Linked DNA regions of Methylosinus sp. H3A. Each later gene encodes a partner of the first gene's protein in a complex. Links are inferred from orthologs where the notes say so. Each region holds a gene or a part of one and is shown in the gene's direction. Other genes may lie near its edges.

Region 1 (4,728 bases):
GCAATCATCGCTCGATGATCGTGCGCGTCAACGACCGCGGCCCATATCACGGCGGGCGCGTGATGGATGTGTCGCAACGCGTCGCCGAGGCGCTCGATTTCCACCGTGTCGGCACGGCGCGGGTGAAGGTCGATTATGTCGGCCACGCCGCGCTCGCTGGCTCCGACGACGCCAAGCTGCTCGCGACTTTGCGCGAGGACGGCAGGCCCGCGACGCTGCCCGGCGGCGCGCCGATCATGGTGGCGACCAATCTTCGCGAGCCGCCGAACCGCGTCGCCCGGCTCGAGCGCGCGGAGGAGGCGCAGCCCGAGCGCGCCGAACGCGCGACGACGTCCCGGGCCGAGGCGAGGGACGAGGAGATCACGCCCCGCGCCGAAGCGCGCGAGTCCGAGAGCCCGCGCCACTCCGAGGCGCGCGCCGCCGAGAAAGAGCCGGTCTCGACCATTCCGACGCCCATTTCGGCCAAGGCGCTGGCCATGGCCAAGAGCGCGCCGCTGCCGCCGTCGCGGCCCTTCGACCTCGGGACGGCGCCCGCCCGCAGCGCTCGGCTGAGACAAGCACTCAATTAACCTCGACGGCGGTCCTACCGACCGAGCGCAGCGCGAGGCCGTTGCTTTCTGCGGCCCAACGCGCCACATTTTAGCGGAACTCATTGCGTGGGGCCGTCGACGCGCTCCGACGGCGATTCGAAGAAGGCGAAAGACGCGTGCCTGTCTCCCTTCCCAAATCCCTCCTCTGCCTCGGCAAAGTCCAGCTCGGCATGGCCTTGGCGGTCTCCCTCATCGCGCCGTCGGCGGTCTTCGCCGAAGGTTTCCAGACCAGCGCGCCACGCGCAATTCTCGTGGACGCGGGAACGCATACGGTGCTGCTCGAGAAGGGCGCCGACGAATATGTGACGCCCGCCTCGACGGTGAAGATCATGACCGCCGAGATCGTGTTCCACGAGATCGCCGAGGGACGGCTGAAGCTCGACGACGAGTTCACCGTCTCCGAGCACGCCTGGCGTAGCGGCGGCGCGCCGGCCGGCGGCTCGGCGATGTTCCTCGCCGTCAACAGCAAGCCGCGGGTGGAGGATCTGATCCGCGGCCTGGTGATCGATTCCGGCAATGACGCGGCCATCACGCTGGCGGAGGGCGTCGCGGGGTCCGAGGAGGCCTTCGTCGGCCGCATGAACAAGCGCGCCTCCGAGCTCGGCATGACCAAATCGATCTTCGGCAATCCCTGGGGCCAGGCGGGACCGGACCAGAAGGTCACGCCGCGCGAGATGGTCCAGCTCTCCGCGCATCTCATCAAGACCTATCCGGACCTCTATCGCTATTTCGGCGAGAAGGAGTTCACCTGGAACAAGATCCGCCAGCAGAACCGCAATCCGCTGCTCACCATGAGCATTGGCGCGGATGGGTTGAAGACCGGCAATATCGATGATTCCGGCTTTGGCATGGTCGGCTCCGCCGTGCAGGACGACCGGCGTCTCATCGTCGCCGTCTATGGACTGCACACGGCCAAGGACCGGGCCGAGGAGGCGCGCAAGCTTCTGCAATGGGGCTTCCGCAATTTCGAGGAGAAATCGCTGTTCAAGGCCAATGAGGCGGTCGGCTCCGCGCAGGTCTATGGCGGAACCGCGGGCTCCGTGCCGCTGACCTCGCCGAGCGACGTCAAAGTGCTGCTTCAGCGCGGCGGCTCCGAAAAGCTCACCGGCAAGATCGTCTATGAGGGGCCGCTGATCGCGCCGGTCGAGGCGGGAACCAAGGTCGCCAAGCTGGAGATCCGCCGCGGCGCGACGGTCGTGCTCGAGCAGCCGCTGGAAGCCGCCGAGACGATAGAGAAAGGCTCGCTCGCGAGCCGCGCTTTCGACGCGGCCTATGAATATGCGGCCGGCGCCATTCACAACAAGCTGTCGAAGAAGCAATGAGCGCAGAGCCGCCGCTCGGCCCGGCGCGTGGGCAGGAAAAGGGCCAGGCCGGCAAGTTCATCACGCTCGAGGGCGGCGAGGGGGCCGGCAAGTCGACGCAGATGCGCCGGCTGCAGGAACGTCTCGCGCAAAAAGGCGTGGAGGCGATCGCGACGCGCGAGCCCGGCGGCTCGCCGCATGCCGAAGTGTTGCGCGAGGCGCTGCTCGGCGGCAAGGCGGCCTCGCTCGGCCCGCTCGGCGAGGCGATTTTATTCTCGGCGGCGCGAATCGATCATCTGGACCGGCTGATCAAGCCGGCGCTGGCGCGCGGCGCCTGGGTGATTTGCGACCGTTTCGCCGATTCGACGCGCGCCTATCAGGGCGCGCGCGGCGGCGTCGATCCGCGGCTCATCGCTCTGCTCGAGCGCGTCGCGCTGATGGGCTCCTCGCCGGACCTGACCATCATCCTCGATCTGCCGCCCGAGACCGGCCTTGAGCGCGCCAAACGGCGCCGAGCCCCGGACGAGGCCGCCGACCGCTTCGAACGCGAGGGGCTGGAGTTCCACCGCGGCCTGCGCCAGGCCTATCTCGACATAGCCGCGAGCGAGCCGGGCCGCTGCTGCGTCGTCGACGCGCTGGCGCCGGAGCAGGAGGTGGCCGAAGCCATTTGGCATGTCGTCGAAGCGCGCTTTTTTCGACCCGAAATCGTCGTTCCTCTCCAGAGCCTGATTGCGTGAAGCGCGACGTAGAGGCCCCGCCGGAGAGCGACCGCTTCGCCGATGCGCCGCATCCCCGCGAAACCCATGCGCTGCTCGGCCATGCCGGCGCCGAGAGCGAGCTCGTCGACGCTTTTCGGCGCGGCAAGCTGCCCCAAGCCATTCTCATCGGCGGGCCCGAGGGAATCGGCAAGGCGACGCTCGCCTGGCGCCTCGCGCGCTTTCTGCTGGCGCATCCCGACCCGTCCACGCCGGAGGCGGCGAGCGCCCGGTCACTCTTCGTCGGCGAGGAGAGCGCCGTCAGCCGGCGCATCGCGGCGCTGGCTCTGCCCGATCTTTTTCTGCTGCGCCGCGAGTGGAACGAGAAGACCAAGAAGCATTTCACCGAAATCCGCATCGAGGATGTGCGGCGGCTGATCCATCTCTTCCATCAGAGCTCGGGCGAAGGCGGCTGGCGCGTCGCCATTGTGGATTGCGTCGACGATCTCAACCGCTCCAGCGCCAACGCCCTTTTGAAGCTCATAGAGGAGCCGCCGGAGCGCTCGCTGTTCCTGCTCGTCGCGCATCAGCCGGGACGCGTTCTGCCGACGATCCGCTCGCGCTGCCGCAAGCTCACGCTCGGCCCGCTCGCCGAGCCGGACGTCGTCGCCGCGATCCGCGCGCTCGGCGCGCCCTGGAGCGAGCTGCCGGAAGCGACGCTCTCCGGCGCAGCGGAGGGAGCGGAGGGCTCCGTCCGCGAGGCGCTGCGGCTGCTGGATGGCGACGGTGTCGCTTTCGACGCGGCGCTGCGGGCGATGTTCGCGCGCCTGCCGCAGGTCGATTGGCTCGCCGTGCATTCACTCGCCGACCGACTCGCCGGGCGTGACAATGAGCACGCCTATGAGACCTTCATGAGCGGCCTCTATCGCTTTCTCGACCGAATTATTCGGTCGAAAGCGGGCGAGGGCGCGAGCGCGGCCAACCTCGCCCCTTATGCGCGCGCCTGGGAGCGCATAACGGAGGCGGCGCGCGATACGGAAGTCTTCAATTTCGACAAGCGAGGGCTCATTCTGTCGATCTTCGCCGATCTCGAAGAAGCGGCGAGGCGATAGGGGTTTCCTTGGACGGCGTTCCGACCTCGAAAGGCTTCCCGCCCGTCGCGCGCGCCGACGCGCGTGTGCTGATCCTCGGCTCGCTGCCGGGACAGGTCTCGCTCGCCCACGTCCAATATTACGCCCAGCCGCGCAACGCCTTTTGGCCGATCATGGGGCGGCTCTTCGGCGCCTCGCCGGAGATTCCCTATGAGGAACGGCTCAACCGGCTGATGGCGCGGGGAGTCGCGCTGTGGGACGTCTGCGCCGAGGGGCGGCGGCCGGGTAGCCTCGACCAGAAAATCGACGTGGCCAGCGTCGAGACGAATGATTTCGCGGGTTTTCTCGTGGCTCACGCCCAGATCGGGCTGATCTGCCTCAACGGCGCCAAGGCCGGCGATCTGTTCCGCCGCAAGGTCGCGCCGACGCTTGGCTCATCGGCGCCGCGCAGCCTCGTCCTGCCGTCCACGAGCCCGGCGCATGCGGCGATGACTTTGGAGCGCAAGCTGGAACATTGGCGGGCGGCGCTCGGGGAATTCCTCTAGCATCCCAGAACCACACCGTCTGGTTCCAGGAATTCACGATCTCGTGCGGCGCGCCGAGATGGTCTGGCGCGATGTAGAACACCGAGCCGCCCTGCAGTGTCGCGATCGGCAGATCGCCGAGCCAGACGATCTCCTCCCGCGCAAGGTACAGGTCCGGCCAGGGACGGCATGCTACCGGCGATAATTGCACAACGGGAATTTTTTTAGCGTATGATCAACATCAAGTCCTGTATTTTCAATTAGACTCGTGATATCTGCAATCAATTTTGGAAAAAACAGAAGCATCTCATCTAATTTAACTGTAATTTCTCCAAGTATTCTTTCCGATCCGCCTACGACAAACTCGATTTTTACCTTCATTACCCGCTCGCCCGCCGGACTCGCCGTAAGCCAAAAACCTTCGCCAATTTGCACTTCGAACCCGCTTTTTATTCCGAGCGATAAAGCACAGAGCATTTCATACAGCAACGGAAGCGCATCAACTTTAACTCCATAATTCGAGCCAA
Region 2 (4,682 bases), 2.6 Mb from region 1 along the record:
TCGTCGCCGACATCGGCGAGCAGACCCAGCAATTGGCCGCCAAGGCGCGGGAGAACGCGACAAAGGAGTAAGCGTCGGCAGAGCCGTCGAATCGACTCGGAGCCAGGCGGCGATAGAATGGATGTGGCCCCGCGTAAATTCGGGGCATATTTTAAAAGCAGCCAGTCCCGTTTCGTTTCGGAGCTTTATCGTCTTGCCCGTCTGGAGCCTATTCGTCGCTTTCGCAGCGATGATATTTTTCATGACATCGACGCCACGAGCAGCCGAACTGACGCTCGAAACCTCCGAAGGTCGGTTCACCGTGACCGGCCATACGACAGCGGGCTTCGCGCTACGTCCAGCGGTACTGGCGGCGAGCGGCTCCAAGGGGTACCGATCCCCCACCTATCTTCGACTAGCGGCCGACCTCAACGCGCAAGGGATCGACGTATTTTTCGTCCATTATATTTCCGACCGCGACGCGGCGGCGTTCGAGAGTGCAAAATCGGCGCGGGATCGCATCGCCTATTACTCGAATCGAATGGCCGCCTGGACGGAGACGATCCATGCGACAGTCGCCGCCTTGCGGCGGCGGGCCGAATATCGGACGAAAATTGGATTGCTCGGCGTGTCGCTCGGCGCGATGCCGACAACGGCGGCCGGTGCGAATAATCCTGAGATCGACGCCGCTGTCATCGTCGACGGCGACTTTCCCATCAATTTTCAGCCACGCGTCCGCTCCATGCCGCCGCTCCTGCTGATCTGGGGCGGTGAAGACCATGTATTCCAGCAGAGCACAGGAATCCGGCTGCGCGACTTTGCACGCTCGCTCGGCGGCGAGGCGGAACTCATCACCTTTCCGGGCCAAGGCCACGGCTTTTTCCTCGAAGACGGCAATCCGAAGGCGGACGCGGCCCGTGGCCAGGTCGTTCGCTTCTTCACCGATCGCCTGAAATAGCCTACCCGCCTCGACGCCCTTGCGCCGGCGCGCGAGTTTTGCCACATAGGGCGCGGGAGGTTGGCGGTGGACGCTCCACTCGCCAACCGGGTCAGGTCCGGAAGGAAGCAGCCCTAACGAGTTCCGGGCGGGTCTTTGTCCAGCCTCCCACTCTGGTTTTGCGGAGAATTTTGCTCATGGGCGATGCGTCGTATCACGGCTCCTGCCAATGTCGGGCGGTGACATTCGAGGCGACGCTGGACCTCGACCACACCATCACATGCAATTGCTCCCGTTGTCAGCGACTGGGCGCCGTCTTGAGCTTTACGCCCGCGGAAAAATTCCACTTGAGTTCGGGCGAGGATGCTCTCGGCGAATATCGTTTCAACAAGAAGATGATCGCTCACCGCTTCTGCAAGATCTGCGGGATCGAGCCCTTCGCCCAGGGCGTGTCGCCGGATGGCGCGCAAATGGTCGCGGTCAACGTCAATTGCCTCGACGGCGTCGATCCGCGCGCGCTGGCGTCGACACACGTCGACGGGAGAAGCGTCTAGATTTTCGCCGCATGGCGGTGGATAAGGCGGTCGCGAGCCTTTAGACTTCCGCCATGGATGACGCGATGTTTCCCGATCCGCAAGCCGCCGGCGCGCCTTCCGCCGCCTATCGCGTGCTGGCGCGCAAATATCGCCCCTCCGGCTTCGCCGATCTCATCGGCCAGGAGCCGATGGTGCGCACGCTCGAGAACGCCTTCGAGCTGAACCGCATCCATCAGGCCTATCTGCTGACCGGCGTGCGCGGCGTCGGCAAGACGACGACCGCCCGCATTCTCGCCCGCGCCTTCAATTACGAGCTTCCCGCGCAGGACGGCCGCCCCGGCGTCGATCGGCCGACCATTCATATGGACGCGCTCGGCGCACATTGTCAGGCGATCATCGATTCGCGCCACCCCGATGTGCTGGAGATGGACGCCGCCTCGCACACCGGCATCGACGACATTCGCGAGATCATCGAGAACGCCCGCTATCGCCCGGTGATGGCGCGCGTCAAAGTCTACATCATCGACGAAGTGCATATGCTCTCCAAGGCCGCCTTCAACGGCCTGCTGAAGACGCTGGAAGAGCCGCCCGAGCATGTGAAATTCATCTTCGCGACGACGGAGATCGACAAGGTTCCCGTCACCGTGCGCTCGCGCTGCCAGCGCTTCGATCTGCGCCGCATAGACGCTGGCCTGCTCGCGGCGCATTTGCGCAAGATCTGCGATCTCGAGGGCGTGACCATAGAGGACGAGGCGCTGGCCATGGTCGCCCGCGCCGCGGAAGGCTCGGCGCGCGACGCGCTGTCGCTGCTCGATCAGGCCATCGCCCATGGCGCCGCTGGCGGCGGCGCGATCGCCGCGCAGGATCTGCGCCTCATGCTCGGCGTGGCCGATAAATCGCGCGTCATCGATCTCTTCGAGGCGGCGATGAAGGGCGAGATCGCCACGGCGCTCGCTCTGCTCCAGGACCAATATGACGGCGGCGCCGACCCGGCGCAGGTGCTGCTGGAGCTCGCCGAATTCACCCATCTCGTCACGCGGCTGAAGCTCGCTCCGGACGCCGGGCAATCCACGGCGCTGACCGAGGAGGAGCGCCGCCGCGGCGCCGCGGCGGCGGGGACGCTGTCCATCTCCGTGCTGACCCGCGCCTGGCAAATCCTGATGAAGGGCGTCGACGAGCTGCGCGGCTCGCCGCGTCCTCTCGCCAGCGCCGATATGGTGCTGGTGCGCCTGACTCACGCCGCCGAAATGCCCTCGCCAGAGGAGGCGCTGCGCAAGCTCGGCTTCGGCCAGGGCGGGGCGCCCCGCCCCACGCCGGGCGCGGCTCCGGCGGCTGCGCCCACCGAGCGACCTCCCGTTGCGCTCGCGCCTGTTCCCCGGGCCGCGCCGTCTATCGGCGCGCCCCGCGCCTCCGCAGCGCCGCGCCGCGAGCCGGAGCCCTCCGCGCCCTCGCCGGGCGTAAAAATCGCCGATTTCCGCGCCCTCGTGGCCCTGGCGAGCGAGAAGCGCGACATACAATTGAAGATCGCGCTCGAATCGGAAGTGCGCCTCGTGCGCTTCGAGCAGGGGCGCATCGAGTTCGAGCTGGCGCCGGGCGGCTCGACGCGGCTTCCGCAGCTCTTGATGCAGAAGCTGCAGGACTGGACCGGGACGCGCTGGCTGGTGGCGCTCGCCTCTGGCGGCGCGCCGACGCTGCGGGAGGAGGCCGAGGCCCGCGCGAGCGAGAAGCGCTCCGGGATCGAGGCCGATCCGCTCGTCGCGAGCATTTTGGCGCGGTTTCCCGGCGCGGAGATCGTCGCCGTGCGCGGCAAGGAGACGGAGCAGGGCGCGGCGCCCGGCGCCGAATTGGCTTATGACGACGAGGAGCCGGACGACGCGTGAGGCGTCGCCGCGCGAGGAGTTAAAACATGCTCGACTTCATGGGACTGATGAAGCAGGCGCAAGCCATGCAATCGAAAATGGCCGAGCTGCAGAGCGAGCTCGACCAGACTGTCGTCGAAGGCGAGGCCGGCGGCGGGCTGGTGAAAGTGACGATGACCGCCAAAGGCGCGCTGCAGCGCGTCGCTATCGATCCGAGCCTGCTGAAGCCGGAAGAGAGCGATATCGTCGAGGATCTGATCGTCACCGCCCATGCGCAGGCCCGCGCCAAGGCGGAGGAGACGCTCGCCGAGAAGATGAAGGAAGTGACCGGCGGGCTGCAATTGCCGCCGGGGCTGAAGCTGCCCTTCTGATCGCTTCGAGCGAACCAAAGTGGCCGAACGCATCGCCGGACCCGAGATCGAGCGCCTCGTGCAATTGCTGGCGCGGCTGCCTGGCCTCGGGCCGCGTTCGGCGCGGCGCGCCGTTCTGCATCTCATCCGCAAGCGCGAGGAGCTGCTGGGCCCGCTCGGCGAGGCCATGCGCGTCGCCCATGAGCGCATTCTCACCTGCAAGACCTGCGGCAATATCGACACCAGCGATCCTTGCGCAATCTGTCGCGACGCGCGCCGCGACGCCGGCATTCTGGTCATCGTCGAGACGGTGGCCGATCTCTGGGCGCTGGAGCGCGCGGGCCTGCTCGCCGCGCGCTACCACGTTCTCGGCGGCGTGCTGTCGCCGCTCGACGGCGTCGGCCCCAATGAGCTCAACATCGCGAATCTGGTGCAGCGCATCGCCGACGGCGGTGTGCGCGAGGCGATCATTGCGGTGAACGCCACTGTCGACGGCCAGACGACGGCGCATTATCTCGCCGACCTTCTGGCGCCTCTTGGCGTCAAGACGACGCGTCTCGCCCATGGCGTGCCCGTCGGCGGCGAGCTCGATTATCTCGACGAAGGCACGCTCGCAGCGGCGCTCGAGCGACGCACAGCGTTCTGAAAAAGCGATTCTGCAAGCTCGCAACTCGCCCGCAAGGAAAAACCGGGTCGCCGGCGCGCCTGGGGAGGTGTTTGCGCCGACGACCCGTAGTCGGGCCAAGTCGAGGATAGAGAAAAGCGGGGAAGCCTAAAAAAGTTCAGGATAAAAAGTCGGCGATCGGGGGCCTTACGGCGCGGGGGCGGATTTCACGCCGCCGGTCGTCGGGGCCTCCGAGACCAGCGCCACTTTGGTGTAGCCGGCCGCATTGATCGCGCCCATGGCCTCGACGACGCGCCCATAGGGCACGGCTTTGTCGGCGCGCACATGGATGCGGCGATCCTTGCTGTTGTCGCTGCCGTCGCTCAGCGCGGCGAGCAATCCGTCGGCCGGAACCTC
Region 3 (4,502 bases), 3.3 Mb from region 1 along the record:
GCCGCGCTCCCTTCGCGCAAGCGCCGGGCGTCCCAGTGCGAGCTTGGCCATCGATTCTGTGATGTGCCCTTCCTGCGCCATTGCGGTGACGACCTGCGCCGCGCGCTCGGTCGCGCCTTCGGGATTGCGGTCCGGCGCGAGCTTGCTCGGCGCCTTCATGAGGCCGGCGAGCACGGCCGCTTCCGCCAGCGTCGCCTGGTTCGCGCCATGGCCAAAATAGCGCTGCGCCGCCGCCTCCACGCCATAGGCGCCGGAGCCGAAATAGACGCGATTGAGATAGAGCTCGAGAATCTGATCCTTGGAATATTTGTGCTCGAGCCAGAGTGCGAGGATCGCCTCCTGGATCTTGCGCGTGATGGTGCGCTCCTGAGTGAGGAACAAATTTTTGGCGAGCTGCTGGGTGAGCGTCGAGCCGCCCTGCATGCCGCCGCGCCCGGTGATATTTCGCGTCAGCGCGCGCGCTATGCCGATGGGGTCGACGCCCCAATGCGAATAGAAACGCCGGTCCTCTATGGCGACGAAGGCCTTGGGCAGATAGGGCGGCAGATCGCCGAGCCGCACCGCGGCTCCGCCCGTGTCGCCGCGATTGGCCAGCAATTCGCCGTCGGCCCCGAGAATGGCGATATTGGGCGGGCGTTTGGGGACAGCCAGAGTGTCGATCGGCGGCAGCTGCGCCGCATGATAGATGAACAGCCCGCCGACGCCGATCGCGCCCCAGATGGACAGCACCGCGCCCCAATAGACGAGCCCGCCGAGGCCGAAGGCGCTTCCGCCTTTGGCTTTCTTGGCCTTGGCGGCGCGCGGCGGAGCCTCGTCGAAATCGTCGTCCGGCGGCGGCGCGCTGCTGGGCGACGCGCTCTTGCCTGACGCGCTCTTGCCCGACCCACTCTTGCCCTTGCGTTTGGGTTTCGCCATGCGATCCTCTCGAGGGTCGGCGCGAAGATCGCCGCTCCCGTCGCCGTCGAAACGCGGTTCGCGGCGTTGTTTCTCGCGCGCCATGGGGGTCCGCCGCCTCGGGTTTCGTTCCGCCGCGACGTGAGTGCCCGCGGCCGACGCGAAGACTAGCTTTAATGCTGTCGATTTAAGGGCCGGTTAAGCAAAGCGACGGCGTCCTCCCTCGTCTCGACGGCAAAGCGGATAGGAACTTATGCACAGGCTCCGGTCGATCCCCCTGCGCCACTTGCGCTATTCGTTGCGGCTTGCCAAAGTCTCGCCCTTCGAGTGAAAACGCGGCACGGATCGAGCGCAATGAAAGTCACCATCGAGAGAGCGGCGCTGCTGCGCGCCCTCGGCCATGTTCACCGTGTTGTGGAGCGGCGCACGACCATTCCGATCCTCGCCAATGTGCTCATCGACGCCTCGGCCGGAGCTCTGCTCCTGAAGGCGACCGATCTCGATCTCGAGATCACCGAGAAAGTCCTGGCCGATGTGGCGCAGCCGGGGGCGACGACGCTTCCCGCCCATACGCTCTATGACATTGTCCGCAAATTGCCGGAGGGCGCGCAGGTCTCGCTCGAGGGGACCGGCGAGCAGGGCCAGCTGACTTTGCGCTCGGGCCGCTCGCGCTTCAGCCTGCAGAGCCTGCCGGAGAGCGATTTTCCCGATGTGACGTCGGGCGAGTTCTCGCATCGCTTCTCGCTGCCGCCGGCGGACCTCAAGAAGCTGATCTTGAAGACGCAATTCGCCATCTCCAGCGAGGAGACGCGCTATTATCTCAACGGCATCTACCTGCATGCGACCGAGGTCGAGGGCCATCAGCTGCTGCGCGCCGTGGCCACCGACGGCCATCGCCTCGCGCGCGTCGAGCTGCCGGCGCCGGCCGGCTCGACCGGGATGCCCGGCGTCATTCTGCCGCGCAAGGCCGTGAATGAAATTCTGCGCCTCGTCGAGGACGCCGAGGGCGCGGTGGAGATCGAGCTCTCCACCAATAAGATGCGCTTTTCCTTCGGCGAGACCGTGCTGACGACCAAGCTCATCGACGGCACTTTCCCCGATTACGGCCGCGTCATTCCTGCCGGCAACGACAAGCGCCTGACGGTCGAGCGCGGCGTGTTCCGCGAGGCGGTCGACCGCGTCTCCACCATCTCCTCCGAGCGTGGGCGGGCGGTGAAGCTCGCGCTCTCCGAGGGCAAGCTGGTGCTTTCGGTCACCAATCCCGATCAGGGCTCGGCGGTGGAGGAGATCGAGGCCGATTATGACGGGCCGCCGATCGATATCGGCTTCAACTCCCGCTATCTGCTCGACATCGCCGATCAGCTCGACAGCGACACGGCGCTGTTTCGCTTGGCCGACCCCGGCTCGCCGACGCTGATCCAGGACCGCGACGGCGCGAGCGCATTGTATGTATTGATGCCGATGCGCGTGTGAGGCTACCGGGCGTCGCTCTCCGCGGCGAATAATTTGCCTTCCTGTCGACGCGAGCCTATCTTTCCGCGCATGAGTTCCGCAGCCTTTGTTTTCGACCGCCTCGCCTATGTCGATCGCCTGAGGGAAGCCGGGGTCGACGAAAAGGAGGCGCGCGCTCACGCCGAGGCGCTGGACGTCGCCTTGCGCGACGGAGTCGCTTCGAAATCCGACATCGACCGGCTCGAAACGAAGATCAAGTCCGACATGGACCGGCTGGAAGCCAAGATCGACACGAGCTCGGCCAATCTGAAGGTCGAAATCCTGCGTTGGATGGTGGTGACGCAGCTCGCAGTCGGCGGGCTGTTGTTCGCGGCGTTGCGGTTTACCCGGTGAAGGGACGGCTGGTCGGAGCCGATTGCAGTTTATCGATATAATCGATACGCCTCACTTCAGCTCGAATTCCACCATCTCGATCGGCGCTTCCCCGGCGTTGCGCAGCGCGCGGGCGGGGCCGGCGTCGCGCCACTGAAAATCGCCGGGCTGCAGCGCCATATTCTGCCCGGCGCCGGCGGCGTCCGTCTCGATCAGCTCGCCGCCTTCGACGATGATCCGCACGCCCGGCGCGCTCTGCGTGAAAGCGGGGACGGTTTCTCCGGGCTTCAAGGCGAGGCGCCAGCCGCGCAGGCGCTCATTGTCGACAATCTGCTCGAAGCCGGCGGGGCGCGCCGAGGGCGCGCGGCCTTTCGGCGCCGGCTCCAAAAGCTCGAAGCCGACGATGCTCAGAGCGGCGTCTCCGACATTTTCCGCTTTATGGGTGAGGCTCTGTTTGGAAAAAGCGCCGAAGCCCACCGCGCCGCGGGGCCAACGGATCGACACCGGCTCGGCGTCGCCCCAATTCTGCACCAGGGTCGGGCTCTCGCGCACCACGACATAGGCGAAATCGCGGGAATGTTCGTGATAGGGCGCGACGCGATGGGGCGGCAGCAGCACATTCAGCATGGCGACGGCGTCGTTGCGGAAGGCCGGGACATGGAAGGGCGTCCTCTCGACAGGGAGAATTTGCGCCTTCGTCTCGCCGACCGCGTCGAAGGCCGCGGCCGGCGCGGCGGCCAGCGCCGCTGCGAGGATAAGGAATAGAGACAATGTCCGCGTCACGCGCGTCTCCCGATGAGGCCCCGAGCCTTGCCAAAGATCGGCCCGTGACGCAATCTCGCCACCCCGGCCGGACCATTCGAGCGCCATGACTTATCTCCTCACGCATTTCTGGGCCTGGGGCGTCTCGGCCTTCGCGGTCGGGCTCGCGACGGCGCTTTCGGTCGCGAGACGGTCCGAGCGTGGGCCTGTCTCCGGCTGGCTGGTCTGGTTCGCTTTGGCCTTCGCCGCCGGCCTGCCGGTCGCGGCGCTCGAGCTCTTGCCGGGACGCTCCGGCTTCTGGCTCGAGACGGGGCTGCTGCTTTTTCCCAGCTTTCTCGCCGGCGCGGCGCTCGGCGCGCTCATCGGCGGGCATTCGCTGCGCGACAATGAGGGCTGGGCGATCGGCCTCATTCCATTGGCGCTGATGTGGCTCGGCGCCGATTTCCTGGCCGGCCGCTCGGTGGAGCAGGATCTCAAGCGCAAGGCGGCGAGCGTGATCGAGAAAGTCGGCGGAGATCCCGCCTATCTCGACGTCGCCGGCCGCGACATATTGCTGCCGCGCGACGCCGCCAAGCGCGCCGCGGCGGAAGCGGAGATCGCGCATATTCCCGGCGTCAGGCGCATTGCCGATGTGGACGGGCTCGCCGGCTCCGCCGCCAAATCCTTCGAGAACGCAGTGACCGCACGGCGCGCCGCGCGCGAGGACGAGGCTTCGGCGCCGCCCGCATCCGGCGTCGCGCCCAATGGCGCCGAAGGTCCGGCCCAGACACCGCAGAACGGCCAGCCGCCGGCGGCGAATGGGGGGCCGGGCGCCGCCTCGCCGGCGGCTCCGTCGGGATCGGCGCCCAAATCCAAGGACCAGATGCGGAGCGGCGCGAAGCCGGCGCCGACGACGCCTGTGGCGGTCGCGCCGGAGCTCGCTCGACCGTCCGGCGCCGCCTCCGCCTCTTCCGAGCCGGCTCCGCCCGCGGCTCCGGCTGCGTCCGGGCCGGATCAGAGCGAGGCCGAGCGGCCGATCCCGG

Evidence for each region.
Region 2: the proteins of IY145_RS19840 (region 1) and IY145_RS07815 are in contact, whole or in part, in a cryo-EM structure (PDB 8GIZ), measured with the Escherichia coli proteins. The link is inferred for Methylosinus sp. H3A from one-to-one orthologs.
Region 3: the proteins of IY145_RS19840 (region 1) and dnaN are in contact, whole or in part, in a cryo-EM structure (PDB 8GIZ), measured with the Escherichia coli proteins. The link is inferred for Methylosinus sp. H3A from one-to-one orthologs.

The regions. Positions count from the first base shown.
Region 1 is NZ_JADNQW010000005.1:3,643,428-3,648,155, reverse strand. The notes cover bases 1,662-4,661. They hold IY145_RS19840 (DNA polymerase III subunit delta'), read left to right. Parts: upstream 1,662-2,624; coding sequence 2,625-3,698; downstream 3,699-4,661. Other genes in these bases: IY145_RS19830 (hypothetical protein), read right to left, coding at 4,394-4,661; IY145_RS19835 (DNA-deoxyinosine glycosylase), read left to right, coding at 3,707-4,222; tmk (dTMP kinase), read left to right, coding at 1,909-2,628; IY145_RS19850 (D-alanyl-D-alanine carboxypeptidase family protein), read left to right, coding at 1,662-1,912. Outside these bases: IY145_RS19855 (septal ring lytic transglycosylase RlpA family protein), read left to right, coding at 1-569; more of IY145_RS19850, read left to right, coding at 761-1,661; more of IY145_RS19830, read right to left, coding at 4,662-4,728. UniProt on the Escherichia coli protein: Part of the beta sliding clamp loading complex, which hydrolyzes ATP to load the beta clamp onto primed DNA to form the DNA replication pre-initiation complex.
Region 2 is NZ_JADNQW010000005.1:997,667-1,002,348, reverse strand. Bases 974-3,927 are described here. They hold IY145_RS07815 (DNA polymerase III subunit gamma/tau), read left to right. Parts: upstream 974-1,523; coding sequence 1,524-3,332; downstream 3,333-3,927. Other genes in these bases: recR (recombination mediator RecR), read left to right, coding at 3,702-3,927; IY145_RS07810 (YbaB/EbfC family nucleoid-associated protein), read left to right, coding at 3,359-3,682; IY145_RS07820 (GFA family protein), read left to right, coding at 1,114-1,470. Outside these bases: IY145_RS07835 (phasin family protein), read left to right, coding at 1-71; IY145_RS07830 (dienelactone hydrolase family protein), read left to right, coding at 242-937; more of recR, read left to right, coding at 3,928-4,307; IY145_RS07800 (ExbD/TolR family protein), read right to left, coding at 4,473-4,682. UniProt on the Escherichia coli protein: Part of the beta sliding clamp loading complex, which hydrolyzes ATP to load the beta clamp onto primed DNA to form the DNA replication pre-initiation complex.
Region 3 is NZ_JADNQW010000005.1:324,728-329,229, reverse strand. The notes cover bases 534-3,307. They hold dnaN (DNA polymerase III subunit beta), read left to right. Parts: upstream 534-1,248; coding sequence 1,249-2,367; downstream 2,368-3,307. Other genes in these bases: IY145_RS04570 (hypothetical protein), read right to left, coding at 2,791-3,307; IY145_RS04575 (hypothetical protein), read left to right, coding at 2,437-2,739; IY145_RS04585 (transglycosylase domain-containing protein), read right to left, coding at 534-999. Also shown: more of IY145_RS04585, read right to left, coding at 1-533; more of IY145_RS04570, read right to left, coding at 3,308-3,588; IY145_RS04565 (hypothetical protein), read left to right, coding at 3,587-4,502. UniProt on the Escherichia coli protein: Confers DNA tethering and processivity to DNA polymerases and other proteins. Acts as a clamp, forming a ring around DNA (a reaction catalyzed by the clamp-loading complex) which diffuses in an ATP-independent manner freely and bidirectionally along dsDNA.